4 regions of the Peribacillus sp. NPDC006672 genome follow, and region 1 is predicted to be linked to each of the others. Evidence: riboswitches for the same ligand, from Rfam matches in the RefSeq annotation. Region 1 holds a riboswitch; each other region holds the start of a gene.
What was found. A riboswitch is a leader RNA that binds a small molecule or an ion and turns the genes downstream of it on or off. The one in region 1 is predicted to bind S-adenosylmethionine.
Positions count from the first base shown of each region.

Region 2: another riboswitch for S-adenosylmethionine. It lies ahead of ACQKKK_RS24880 (ABC transporter permease); the one in region 1 lies ahead of metK (methionine adenosyltransferase).
Region 3: another riboswitch for S-adenosylmethionine. It lies ahead of ACQKKK_RS13465 (Na+/H+ antiporter NhaC family protein); the one in region 1 lies ahead of metK (methionine adenosyltransferase).
Region 4: another riboswitch for S-adenosylmethionine. It lies ahead of ACQKKK_RS10530 (YezD family protein); the one in region 1 lies ahead of metK (methionine adenosyltransferase).

Region 1 covers NZ_JBNNOR010000013.1:38,599-42,114, reverse strand. Annotated here, with positions in the region: gene metK (methionine adenosyltransferase) at 258-1,451, opposite strand; SAM riboswitch class I at 1,615-1,778, opposite strand; gene pckA (phosphoenolpyruvate carboxykinase (ATP)) at 2,186-3,516, shown strand, end outside.
Region 2 covers NZ_JBNNOR010000027.1:42,189-45,704, forward strand. Annotated here, with positions in the region: gene ACQKKK_RS24870 (GTPase domain-containing protein) at 1-1,160, shown strand, start outside; SAM riboswitch class I at 1,247-1,352, shown strand; gene ACQKKK_RS24875 (transposase) at 1,458-1,790, opposite strand; partial or broken gene ACQKKK_RS24880 (ABC transporter permease) at 1,833-1,979, shown strand; gene ACQKKK_RS24885 (hypothetical protein) at 2,102-2,413, opposite strand; gene ACQKKK_RS24890 (hydrolase) at 2,585-2,941, opposite strand; gene ACQKKK_RS24895 (hypothetical protein) at 3,130-3,516, shown strand, end outside.
Region 3 covers NZ_JBNNOR010000007.1:153,937-157,452, reverse strand. Annotated here, with positions in the region: gene ACQKKK_RS13475 (hypothetical protein) at 199-354, shown strand; gene ACQKKK_RS13470 (SOS response-associated peptidase) at 415-1,086, shown strand; SAM riboswitch class I at 1,430-1,537, shown strand; gene ACQKKK_RS13465 (Na+/H+ antiporter NhaC family protein) at 1,732-3,048, shown strand; gene ACQKKK_RS13460 (chromate transporter) at 3,496-3,516, opposite strand, start outside.
Region 4 covers NZ_JBNNOR010000005.1:228,243-231,758, reverse strand. Annotated here, with positions in the region: gene sat (sulfate adenylyltransferase) at 1-651, opposite strand, end outside; gene ACQKKK_RS10535 (phosphoadenylyl-sulfate reductase) at 682-1,386, opposite strand; gene ACQKKK_RS10530 (YezD family protein) at 1,574-1,690, opposite strand; SAM riboswitch class I at 1,889-1,995, opposite strand; gene ssuE (NADPH-dependent FMN reductase) at 2,271-2,804, opposite strand; gene ACQKKK_RS10520 (TetR/AcrR family transcriptional regulator) at 3,027-3,516, opposite strand, start outside.

The DNA of each region.
Region 1 (3,516 bases):
CTCACAAGTATACGAGCCAAATTCACGAGTATACGAGCCAAATTCACGAGTATACGAGCCATCTCACGAGTATATGCACCATCTCACAAGTATACGAGCCAAATTCACGAGTATACGCACCAATCTCACAAGTATACGCACTAAATTCACGAGTATACACGTTAGTGAATTTCTATATGGGATTTCGAATTATTCTCTCAAAATTAATCAATAAAAAAAGGTGTCCGCTATAAGCGGGACACCTTTTCATTTATGGATTATGCTTGTGCTTTTAATGTTTCTGCTTTATCTGTGCGTTCCCATGGAAGATCGACATCTGTACGGCCAAAGTGTCCGTATGCAGCTGTTTGTTTGTATATCGGGCGACGAAGATCAAGCATTTTGATGATACCGGCTGGACGAAGGTCGAAGTTAGCGCGAACTAGGTCAACAAGGACTTCTTCGCTAACAGTACCAGTTCCGAACGTATCAATCGAGATTGATACGGGCTCTGCCACACCAATTGCGTATGCCAATTGAACTTCCGCTTTGTCAGCAAGGCCAGCTGCTACGATGTTTTTCGCAACGTAACGAGCAGCATATGCCGCAGAACGGTCAACTTTAGTAGCATCCTTACCAGAGAATGCACCGCCGCCGTGACGAGCGTATCCGCCGTAAGTATCAACGATGATTTTACGTCCAGTAAGACCAGCATCCCCTTGAGGTCCGCCAATTACGAAACGGCCAGTCGGGTTGATAAAGTACTTAGTTTCAGCATCAATCAATTCAGCTGGAACAACTGCTTTAATCACATGTTCTTTTAAATCTGCTTGAATTTGTTCAAGCGTAATTTCTGAATCATGCTGTGTAGAGATAACGATCGTATCTACACGTACAGGACGGTTATTCTCATCATACTCCACAGTTACCTGTGTTTTACCATCAGGGCGTAAGTAAGCAAGCGTTTCATCTTTACGAACTTGAGCCAGGCGGAATGAAAGTTTATGTGCCAATGAGATCGGAAGCGGCATAAGCTCTTCAGTTTCATTACAGGCAAATCCGAACATAAGACCTTGGTCCCCTGCACCGATTGCATCGATTTCTTCCTCTGACATGTTTCCTTCACGAGCTTCCAATGCTTTATCGACGCCAGCCGCGATATCGGCAGACTGCTCATCAATTGAACTCAATACAGCACAAGTTTCAGCATCGAAACCGTATTTCGCACGTGTGTAGCCAATTCCTGCAATCGTATCACGAACGATACGCGGAATATCCACGTAAGCGGATGTTGTAATTTCTCCAGCAACAAGTACAAGACCTGTTGTTACACTTGTTTCGCAAGCAACACGTGCATTTGCATCCTTAGCAAGGATAGCATCTAAAATGGAATCTGAAATCTGATCACAAATCTTGTCCGGATGGCCCTCTGTAACAGATTCAGAAGTAAATAGACGTTTCTTTGACATCATATTTCCCCCTTGGAAGTTAGTATGTTGTAGGCATAAGCCTGATTTTTTACGGAACTCGTTTCCCTCATTAGTTTCAACTATAGACACAGAATTACTTATAAAAACACAAAAACCTTCCCTGGCAAATGAGGAAAGGTTTAAAATTCTGTCTTCTATCCTTTCACTCTTATCGTTCAAGGGTTTTTTACCTTGCTCAGGTTAGCACCATCACCACTATTCCTTGAAGAACCATCGCTTTATTTTCGGCAATCGATCTTGGAGTCAAGTTCAATATGGCAGGTTGCTGGGTTTCAAAGGGCCTGTCCCTCCACCAACTCGGGATAAGAGAATCCGTACAATTTAACATATTATCGTATCTGGTTGGAATTTGTCAATGCTTTTCAAAAGAACATTCCCCCCAGAATGGCGTTCACGTGAAAACACGTATTGGTTCAACGTCTTTAAAGGGTTACCAAGTCAGGGCGAATAGAAATGATGAAAATTGCCATTAATAATAGAACATTGAGAATAAGAATTGGAAAGGCATCATGATTTCCCATTCAAAATTATGATGCAATGAAAATCACTTCCTTGAAAGTATATGCGATCATCCTGACTCGGTTCCTTCCCATTTAAATTGATTAATGCGGCCAGTTGAAAATTATCACAAAAAAAAATAAATAGTATAGACTATTTAAATGAATGTGTTATACTAATTGTAATATAAAACTTAAACAAAGGAAGGTACCTCATATATGAATTCTGTAGATGTTTCTAATGAGTTACACCAATTATTAACAGGAAACAATGTACAAACTCAACTTTCAGTTCCTCAATTGGTTGAAAAAGTATTAAGCAGAAACGAAGGCGTTTTAACATCAACTGGCGCAGTAAAAGCTGAAACCGGCAAATATACTGGCCGTTCACCTAAAGATAAATATATCGTGGAAGAAGCATCTGTTAAAGACAAAGTAGATTGGGGTTCAGTGAACAAGCCAATTTCCGAAGATGTGTTCAATAAACTATATAATAAAGTAGTTGACTACCTAAAAGCAAAAGAAGAGATTTTTGTTTTCAAAGGTTTCGCTGGTGCAGACGAATCATCACGCCTTCCTATCCAAGTTGTTAATGAATATGCATGGCATAATCTTTTCGCCCATACTTTGTTCATCCGTCCAAACGAAGAGGAACTAAGGGGTCACGAATCAGAATTCACAATACTTTCTGCACCTAATTTCAAAGCAGATCCAGAAGTGGACGGAACTTCTTCTGAAACTTTCATCATCGTTTCATTTGAACGCCGCACCATCCTTATCGGCGGAACGGAATATGCAGGAGAAATGAAAAAATCGATCTTCTCAATCATGAACTACTTACTTCCAGAGGCTGGAATCCTTCCAATGCATTGCTCTGCTAACGTAGGACGTGAAGGGGACGTCGCTTTATTCTTCGGACTGTCCGGTACAGGTAAAACAACGTTATCCGCAGACACTAATCGTAAACTGATTGGCGATGACGAGCACGGCTGGTCTTCTAACGGTGTATTCAACATCGAAGGCGGATGCTATGCGAAAACGATCAACCTTTCACGCGAAAAAGAACCACAAATTTTCGATGCGATCCGTTTCGGTGCCGTATTGGAAAACGTAGTTGTTGATCCTGAAACACGTGAAGCAAACTACGATGATAGTTCACTAACAGAAAACACTCGTGCTGCATACCAAATGCAAGCGATCGATAACATCGTGAGCCCAAGTATCGCAGGACACCCAAATACAATCATTTTCTTAACAGCTGATGCTTCAGGCGTACTGCCTCCAATCAGCAAGCTTTCCAAGGAACAGGCAATGTTCCATTTCCTAAGTGGGTACACAAGTAAATTGGCTGGTACTGAAAGAGGAGTAACTTCACCGGAAGCTACATTTTCAACATGTTTCGGTTCACCATTCTTACCGCTTCCCGCTACACGCTATGCTGAAATGCTTGGAGATAAAATTGACGAGCACAACGCAAAGGTATACCTTGTCAACACTGGATGGACTGGCGGTGCATACGGAACTGGCAGCCGTATGAAACTTGCTTACAC
Region 2 (3,516 bases), on a different contig from region 1:
TATACAGTGATCAAGTCGCGGTCCGGATGGAAGACGAAACATGGGATAAAGTGAATGCATATTTCCCGAATGCGAAAGTGTTCGCTTTCTCCAAACTTTATGACAGCAAGCAGCAGTTGAAGGACCTTTCAGCATTCCTTCAATCCAATTATCAAGATGATAATTGGAAAGAAAGAAGATCTGAAAAAATTCTTGCTTTCATTCGTAAAACTTTATCTTATCTGTTAGAAAAACGAGCAGCCAATGAACGGAAATGCGAGCATTCCATCTCTTGGAATGAACAGATGGAAGTCAAATTGAATGGCGCGGTCAATCAATTGGCTGATTTGGAAAAAGAAAAAAGTGAAAATATCATAAGGTCGTACCGTGTGCTTAAGGATGAAGTTAAAAGTCAGCTTTCTTCTAAAATTCCGGAATTACTGAGGGATTGCTCTAAATCGTTAACGGAAAGCAGTGATTTCAGTCAGGTCCATATACAGCTGAACCATGAAATGAATGAGCGGATTCAAGCATTCATTTCTGACAAGATCATGCCTCAATATTACCGTTCTCTTCAAGATTGGATTGCTAGTTCCCAAATGGAGTTCTCGCAAAGCCAACAGTTTATGGATGAGATGAGTGCCGGATTCAATGAATTATACAAAGAAGAACGGATAACGCTGTCAGGTGACTTTAGGGTATTGGATGACTGGCGCCGTGATGCCGACCGGATGACAAGCAGTATCCGCATCGAAAACGTTAATATCCTTTTGCGCAGGACTCCATCACAATTGCTGCTTAAAGGAGCAGGGAAGCTGTTTGGGGCAATACCGCAAAATAAAGCCAATATGTACAATCGTTATAAGAAATACTTGGAAAGTGAAGATTATCAGGATGTTGCGGAAATGATCACTGAACGCTTCCTTACCCAATTTGGATTGTTTGAAAAATCTTTGGATCGGGACATCTCACTTTTCTATCGCAGCTCATTTGCCTTACTTCAAAAAACGATAGAGCAAACGCAGACAGAAATCAAAGACTACCAGGCTGCATTGGAGCATATGAAAGAAAATCCGGAAGTTTACCGTGATCCGATTACTGTGTTCGAAGTGAAACTACGTCAGTTGGAGAGACTTGAAAAAATTGAGAAAAAGCGTCTAGCCCAGCTTCAAAGAAAATAAAATAGCAGGGAACATTTCAAATATTCAAAAAACTATTGACTTGCGACTATATCCCTATAAAGTGATAATTACGAAAAACGTATATTCTCTTATCAAGAGTGGCGGAGGGAATGGCCCTAAGATGCCCAGCAACCGTTCCATTAGGAATTGGTGTTAAATCCTGCAAAACAGAAATGTTTTGACAGATAAGAGAGGGATAAGTCTGCAATACAGCTGATTAAGGGACTGTCTAATAAGTCCCTAAAATAGAACAGGTGAAGAAAAACAATTCGTTTTCCTTCACCTGTTTTTCTACTTTTATAATTCTTTGTTGAGAGTAGCTTTCGAAGGCCAGCTACTTTCAGTAGAATATGGGCCATAGCCACAATGACAACCTCCGTTTTGGACTTTCGGCAAGCCCCGAAGTAAAAACCGACGGAACGATCTATTGCCATTGATGTGACCAAAAACATTCTCAACCTCGATTTTTCGTCGAGCGTAGATTTGTGCATTTGATTCAGACCAAAGGTTCACTTTTGCTTTCGTTTTTAGTTCTTCATAAATCGGGTTATAATGCACCTGACGATTTCCTTCTGCCTTTGTGCAACGCGATTTCAATGGGCAATCTGAACAGTCCTCGCATTCATAAATTTTAAAGTCACTCGTGAAGCCACTTTTATCCGTGCGGGTCGAGCTGCAATCGGTGCCTCACTAGTCGTAGGGGCATTGAATTCATTCATGATCGTTAAATTGAGAATTCCCGACATGCTGATGACGTTGGCTACGATGTTCATTATCCAGGGAATTGCCCTTACCTATACAAAAGGGGCCACGGTTTCATCGGGCCAAAGAAGAATCCTGTCATTGTGAATTTTGAATAAAGATTGAAAAAAATCCTGTTGGATATGCAACAGGATTTTTTCGTTGGCACCCATTGGGGCGGGGGCGTTTATGTATCGTCTTCATTTTACTTTTTTACCTCTTATAATAAAGATGACAAAAGCAAGTATAAAAGAAGGCGGAGCTAGTGCGATAACCGCAAATGACGTTAGTGTATAAGAAGCTGAGGGTTGAGAAAGTGGGTGCAGCGGCTCCCTAGTTGATGAATCGACTGCCAAAGGTGTTGCACTGCCTAAACCAAATAATAAAAGCGATATGACCAAAATACTGAAAGGTGCAATAAAAACATAAAGTCTCTTTTTGAAAAGGCTGAATAAAAACGTCCAGAAAAATGCTAAGCAAAGATAAATGATAATGGCCCCAAATAAAAACATATAAGATACCTCCGATTTTTATTTAGAATGCCATCATAATATTATTAGTGGATAACAACAACTTATTTTCACTTAAAACAAATTTCAAAGCTAAAGTCATGCCCCCATATCCCCTTTAGGGGTCTTTCATAAAAAAACAGAACCTTTGAATTTCAGGTTCTGTCATAATTCTTATTTGAACTTTTGCACTTCTTCTTTTCCCTCGAATTTGTTATCTTTCAATATGCCGATTTCTTCTATATGGTTTCGTGCCGTTGCATCCCCTAATTTATAAATGAGGGCATAAAGTCTTTTCATGGCTGCATCGTATTTATCATTTGCCCGGTCATGATGATAGAGAAGGTAGGGCACATGTGAACGGGCATATGCCTCCAGGTCATCTGTCCGGTGTTCCTCCAAGCATTGTTTCAATTCTGCCAGTTCTTCATCAGTTGCATGTACAGTGAAGCTCGGATTCTCTTCAAGTTTTTGTCCGAGTACGTCGCCGCTGACCAAATCGACATGATAGGTCTGTTTATCCTGTCTCATTCTGCTCATCATCCTTTCAACCGTTTATCTATTCTGTACCGCTTTTTGTAAAAAAATAATCATAAAAATCAACATTTCTTTAATGAAAATGATAGGAAATAGAGGTATCGGAATTTTAATCAAAGGGTTTATGATGGATTTATAGAATAATATGGGAGAGTATCTTTGGAAAAGTGAGGAGTGATGTAGTGAAGAGATCATTCATGGTTATTTTTTTTATGTTGATTGCTTCAGGCTGCGTAACAAGGAATTATGATTCCAATCTGGATTTGGGAAAAAGTCAGTTGAATGAGGAAAATTATTTAGAAGCCCACGAGGCATTTGAATTAGCTTATAAAGAAGCAAAAACATCGGAAGCAAGAGAATTAATGGATCTTTCAGGTTTTCTGGCGAGTGGAATGAAGAAATACGACGAACAGGATTTTGATGCGGCCCAAAGAGATTTTGAAGAAGCAACCGCATATAAGGCAAAATATGGGGAAGGTAAACTAATGGTTTTAAAGGCGGCGGAAATGCATCCGGTGTCAGGTTCAGCCACTATAGGAACAGTAGAGGGGAGTGACGAAGTGGAACCG
Region 3 (3,516 bases), on a different contig from region 1:
ATTACAAGCTTCCTTTACTATGAAATTAGGGTCTCGGATTGCTTCGGGTGATTAATCTTAAAGGTAATCAAGTTAAATGGAACAACTGTATAGACTCCTTATTAATGGATTAACCACGACTCTGCTAAAGGTCAATAATGATACTTGTAGGTTTTTGGTTTATAATAACAACCATCTAGCCTTATGAGGGGGGATCCTATGAATGAATATAATGTAACGGTCAGGAATGGCAGTACCTTAATTTTGTCGGAAATCATTAAAGCTGAAGATGAAAGAGAAGTCCTTGGCACACTTTTGATTTCCAGCGAATTATTTAATCAACCATTTACCGACATCAGGATTTTAGAACGCTGATTTGTACCTGCCCGTTCCATTTGTTACACTGTAATAAATCTTAAAACGGTAGGCGATATTATGTGCGGACGTTTCACCCTTTTCACTGACATTGAAGAAATAAAAGACCGGTTCGATATTCAAGGATCATTTGATAAAGAATACCAATTCAGTTACAATATTGCACCTTCCCACTCCGTGCTCTCCGTCATTAATGACGGGGCTAGGAATCGACTTGGATATCTTCGGTGGGGACTCATTCCTTTTTGGGCAAAAGATGAAAAAGTGGGCTATAAAATGATCAATGCCAGAGCGGAATCCATTGCTGAGAAGGCAAGCTTCAAGAATGCGTATAAGATGAAACGATGCTTGATAATCGCTGATTCCTTTTATGAGTGGAAGAAGGAACCCGAGCGAAAAATACCCATGCGAATAAAGCTTAAGAATCATGCTCCATTTGGTATGGCCGGTCTCTGGGAATCCTGGAAATCTCCAGAGGGCATCAACATTTATTCGTGCTCAGTTATAACGACCGTTCCTAATGAGCTAGTGGCCAGCATTCATGATCGTATGCCTGTCATCCTTAAGCCTGAAGATGAAAAGAATTGGTTGAATCCGTCCATTAATGATCCTGCATATCTGCAGCAGTATTTAAAATCATTCGATTCTGAACAGATGGAAGCATTTGAGGTATCGACTGATGTGAACTCAACTAAAAATAATTCACCTAACCTGATACAACAAATTTGCTGAGAGGTCTTTTCATTAGACCTCTTTTTATTTTAGTTCCTTTCTGATAAAAAGACAGAATTTGGGGCATGATCCGACTATAACAAGTAAATCATTATTGAAAAAATCTTATTTACTGCACATGTAAAAGTCCATTTATAATATTAAGGTCCACATGTGAAATACTTATAAACTAAACCTTGCGAAAATACATAAAATGCTGTACTCTTATATTTGCTTTTCAATATGGCTTCAATGTCACTTCCCGAGAGGGGATCATGTAAACTTGGAGCGGTTCAGCAAGTTTTCAGCCTGCTTTTTTTCTAGTGGAAATCGATATTGATAATATCATTATATAATTTAAATCTTCTTATCAAGAGAGACGGAGGGACTGGCCCGAAGATGTCTCGGCAGCAGACTTAATAGGAGTGCTGTGCCAAATCCAGCAGGCTATTTTTTGCCTGAAAGATAAGGAGGGCGTTTTTTATAAATTAAAAGACCTCTTCTTGTTGTTGTTAAATGGAAGAGGTCTTTTTTTATGCTGACAGTTTTAAGGTGTGGATTCCATTAGTAGGAATGTCAGGTTATTATTAGCGCTATTCGCAAAAACTGTTAAAAGAATAAGGGCTGTGACACATGTCATGGGAAAAATAAAAAGAGGTGTTCATCATGAGTGCAAACAATAAAGGGAATCCCTGGGCATTGATCCCATTTGTCGTTTTTTTAATTTTATTTATAGGTTCCGGAATCATCACTAAAGATTTTTATTCATTTCCGGTGATTGTTGCGATTTCAATTGCATCAGCAGCTGCATTGGCAATGAATCGGAAAGAGACTTTCAATCAAAAGGTTGAAATCTTCTGTAAAGGTGCCGGGGATTCCAATATTATGTTAATGGTTATCATTTTCCTTTTGGCCGGCGCTTTTTCCAAAGTTGCAAGTGGCATGGGGGCAGTTGAATCAACAGTGAATCTTGCCTTAGCTGTTTTTCCGCAAAATCTATTAATGGTTGGGATTTTCATTATTGCTTGTTTTATTTCTTTATCTATGGGGACAAGCACGGGAACGATTGTTGCCCTAGCACCTATTGGGGTTGGAATTAGTGAGCAAACAGATATTTCGCTTGCCCTTTCAATGGCGGCCGTTATTGGTGGTGCTATGTTTGGGGATAACCTTTCCTTCATTTCGGATACGACAATCGCTGCAGTTCGAACACAGGGAACGAAAATGAAGGATAAGTTTAAAGTGAATTTTTTCATCGTTTTACCTGCTGCCATCATCACATGTGCCATCCTAGGAATTTTAACGATGGGTGAACAGGCCGACATCTCCCAACATTCTTATAATTGGGTGAAGATCCTTCCATATCTTTGCGTTTTAATCACTGCATTGGCAGGAGTCAATGTGTTCCTGGTCCTTTCCATCGGCATCGTATTTGCCGGAATTATCGGCTTGGCTGATGGAAGTTATCAACCATTGGGTGTTATTCAAAAAGTTGGGGAAGGAATGGCGGGAATGTATGAAATCGCCTTCCTTGCCATTTTAATAGCGGGTATGGTAGCTGTAATCAAACATAATGGTGGCATCGATTATTTACTCCACCTTGTGACCCGAAATAGCAAATCAAAAAAAGGAGCGGAATTTAGCATTGCCGGGCTTGTTGGTTTGACGAACCTTTCAACGGCAAATAACACGATTTCGATTATCATTGCCGGACCACTTGCCAAAAATATTGCCGAGAAGTATGGGATTGATCCACGTAAATCGGCGAGCTTGCTTGACGTTTTTGCCTGTTGCGTCCAAGGGTTGATTCCATATGGGGCACAACTGCTTGTTGCAGCAGGGATAGCAAAGATTTCCCCTATAAGCATCTTGCCATATTCATATTACCCAATACTTATTGGACTTTGTGGAATCGTTGCCATCTTGATTGGTTTTCCACGGTTTAAGTCGGGTAATGATGAAACGAAGGAACGTACTTCTTAAAATGAGAATAATTATGAAAAAACACCCTGAATCATTGGATTCAGGGTGTTGCTTGTATGGTTAAAAATACTAAAACATAGGCAAAAGACAATAAAAAAGCGAAGACATCCTCGCTCTTATGCATGATAAATATTAATGTTTAGAAAGTAACAAAGTCGCTCCTCATCTGAACTATAAATTCGAATTCTCCTGCCTGATATTTCTTTAATTTATGGAACCAACTTTTGCCCATCATCAAAATAACTGCCTAGTTCCGGTCCATATTGATGGACGGCGGATAATCCACGTTCATCCTTCATTTCCACAAAATCACGAAACTCAGGTTGTACCATCTCACAATTTGGAAAAATATGTTAGTTTGATAATGTTTCCATTTGAACAAATATCGTTTCAGATTTAGAGATTACATGGAAGTGTGTTGAACGTTTGCACCTGAAAAATGAGTCGTTATGAATAAAAGACAACACC
Region 4 (3,516 bases), on a different contig from region 1:
CCCTACAAGAGGGTTTAAGAATAAGCCATCGACAATCTCCAACGCTGTCTTTTGAATGTATTCATGCGCACGGTGAACCGGGTTCCTCGTTTGGAATCCGACAACCGTTTCCCAGCCTTTTTCAGCAAAAGCTTTCCTTGTCTCAACTGGGTCCAAATAATGAGCTTGAAATAGCGGACGCTCTATTCTCTTAATCAACTTTATTTCCCCGCCGACATATACATCGCCGCGGTTATATAAATTTTTCACTCCAGGATGCTTCTCATCATCAGTTTGATATACTAATGTCGCTTCCAATTGCTTATCTGGAGTGTAAATATCGGAAACGGATAGAACCCCATATGTTTCACCTTCATGAGTCAACGTTACTTCTTCACCTATAGTAAGGGTTTCTGCAGCTTCTTCAGTCAAAGGCAGCGTAATCGGGATGCTCCAAACATGGCCGCTGTTAAGCCTCATATCCTTGACAACTGCCTCATAGTCACTTTTCGTAAAGAATCCTTTAATCGGACTGTAGGCACCAGTGCCAATCAATTCAAGGTCACTTAATGCTATTTCATCAATTTCGATTGACTTTGTTATTTTACTAAAATCATATTTTGGTTCCCAAAGATCGATTAATGTTCCTCCGTGCGGTAGACTGATTGTCATGCTAATTTCCCCCTATGATTTCTATTTATTTTAAGATAAATGCAATCCGCATTCTGTTTTTTGCGCTCCTTGCCAACGCCCTGAGCGTAAGTCATCGGCATTGATGGCGGGTGCCGTACACGTTTTACAGCCAATGCTCGGATATCCATTATCATGCAGGATATTATATGGAAGTCCATTTTTGTGAGCATAACGCCAAACATCTTTCCATGTCCAATGAATGAGTGGACATATTTTAATCGATTTGAACTTATTATCCTTGTTGATATACTCGGTCAGAGCTCTTGTTTCGGATTGCTCCCTCCGCAGTCCCGAAAGCCAGGCTGTTGCATTTGAAAGCACATCAGTAAGCGGAATTATTTTTCGAATGTTACAACACTTATTGGAATCACTAAGCCATAATTCATCCCCATATTCCGCTGCTTGTTCCTCAAGCGTCAAGGCAGGTTTCTTCATTTCGATCGAAAGCTTTGGATATCGCTTTTTCACTTGATCGATCAGTTGGTAAGTTTCCTCGAAATGTACATCAGTATCCAGAAAAACAATTTTTGCCGAAGGGTTGACCTTCGCTAATAAATCCGTAAGCACAATTCCTTCAATACCAAAACTACAGGCATAAATGAGTTTGTTTCCATATTGTTCATTCGCCCATTGCAGAACTTCCAAAGCACCTTTTGTCTCACTATCTTCAGGAAATATAGGTAAATCCCCGGTGTTGAAATTTTCATAATTTATTAATGCAGCCAACTTTATTGCCCCCTCTAAGAACTTGCTCTATCTTTCACAGGTTAGAGTAACTGTGGATCAATACCCGTTGTATTCTTCTCGAGTTTATATAAGCTTAGGAAAAAGAGACGAATCTAACCAATACTCTCTTTATATCAGTTAAACCCGCCTCTAGTTTTTCTAGTCAGCAGATACCTTATTTAATTCTTAGTTTTTCATTTCTTTCCATTTGAATGATTTTACCATCTTGAACAATAAGTGTAATGGATCCATATTTCATTGAATTAAGCATTTCTTGAAGTCGTTCAAATATTTCTACAAGCTGATTCTCTTTATCCAAACCTGTTCCCCCTTTAAGAAATTCCGTGAATATCTTATTTTCGACGCTGATTAATGAATTTCTTAAATTTATATAATTCCAAACAACCTTACATTGTTATGGTTTGCCAATGATTTTTTCGAAAAACAAAAATCTTTCCATAATAGAAAGATTCCAAGGTAAATATTCATTACCTTATCTTCCAAAATGATCAACATTTTGTTGGAGGTAGCACCTTGCATATCATGCAGGTTGCTGGACTTCAAAGGGCCAATTCCCTCCGTCACTCTGGATAAGTTTTATTATTTTAAATATTAACACATATTAAATCCTTGTCAATGGAGTTTTCTTATAAAATAACTTGGTTTAATATAATGGATGAACTGTTATTTTTATACACACTATTCCATTTATGATTTTATGTTCATTTAAATACGAAAATAGACTCGTTTTTTTAGATAAAGTCTCCAAAAAAATGAGCCTATTTTCATTAATTAGCCTATTATTGACGTCTAGCATTATTTAAAAAAATAATTATTCGAATTCCAGTCCTTTTGTTGAAGTCGCTGCAGTCTTAATTTCTTAATTGAATCGCTTCTACAAATTCCTGAACCTGACTTTGAACTCGATCAACTAAATTCAAATCATTTATCGGGTTTTCTGAATTCTGTTTATCTATTTCCTTATCCACAAAATATATGCCCTGCAACGGCTCGCCTTTCAATATTGAAATTAATGGTTTAAGCGCATAGTCAATCGCCAGTAAATGCCTGTTACTTCCGCCAATCATAATTGGCAGTACTGGCTTTCCCTTAAAAGCCCCTTCTGGCAGCAAATCAATCAAGGCTTTCAATACACCTGTATATGAGGCCTTATATACTGGTGAACCAATAATAATTCCTCTAGCTTCTTGAATTTTTTCTGAAAGCTTTAAAATATCTTCGCTATTATACCTCCCCTCGAATAAATCATCTGCTGAGAAATCCGTAATTGAGTAATAAGTTGTGGTAAATCCTTCGTTTTCAACTAAAGATTGAATATGTTTTAGTGATATGTCCGTTCTTGATGGAACCGCTGGACTTCCTGATAAAATTACGATTTCGCTCATTATAAATCCCCTCCATGTAACATGATTTCCAGATAAGATCCTCATAATGTCATATCATGCAGTATGCATTTATCGTAATAGTCTGAAAAATATAAGTCAAATCTTACACTCGGTTTATTTAATTCACAAATTGACTTCGTCAACAAGAATGATCGCTTCCCATTAAAAATAAAACGGTCATATTTACGGCTTGATGTTCATGCCTTTAATATGACCGTTACATTATGTATGATTTTTTTTTCCATGTATACCATAAACCAAAAGTTGAGCAATGCTCTTAATTCGCTCAGCAGTAAAATATGGTTCCTTTTTCTGTTGATGAATCTCATAATGAGTGGATAATGCCAATGTGAAAGAAATGATCCCTACATTAAATAGGATAATATCAGAAATATAGTGTATCTCTCCGCTATCTATTCTCTTTTGTATTTCTACATGTCTGGCATTCGCCTTGAAAATCTGATCCACATATTGCTTTGAAATATCTTGATCGAATTGCGTTTCCCGAAATAATATCGAAAACTGTTCTTTATTTTCCAGAATTTTGTTTATCATGGTGCAAACATGATTCTCTACAAGATCATCCGTAGATAGATAGCTAGTCCCGTCTTCAGACTCCTCTTTTTCATTAGGAGTAATTGTTGCCAGAAGCAAATCTTTTTTGCTTTCAAAGTATTTATAAATAGTAGCTTCGGAAACATTGCATGCAGAG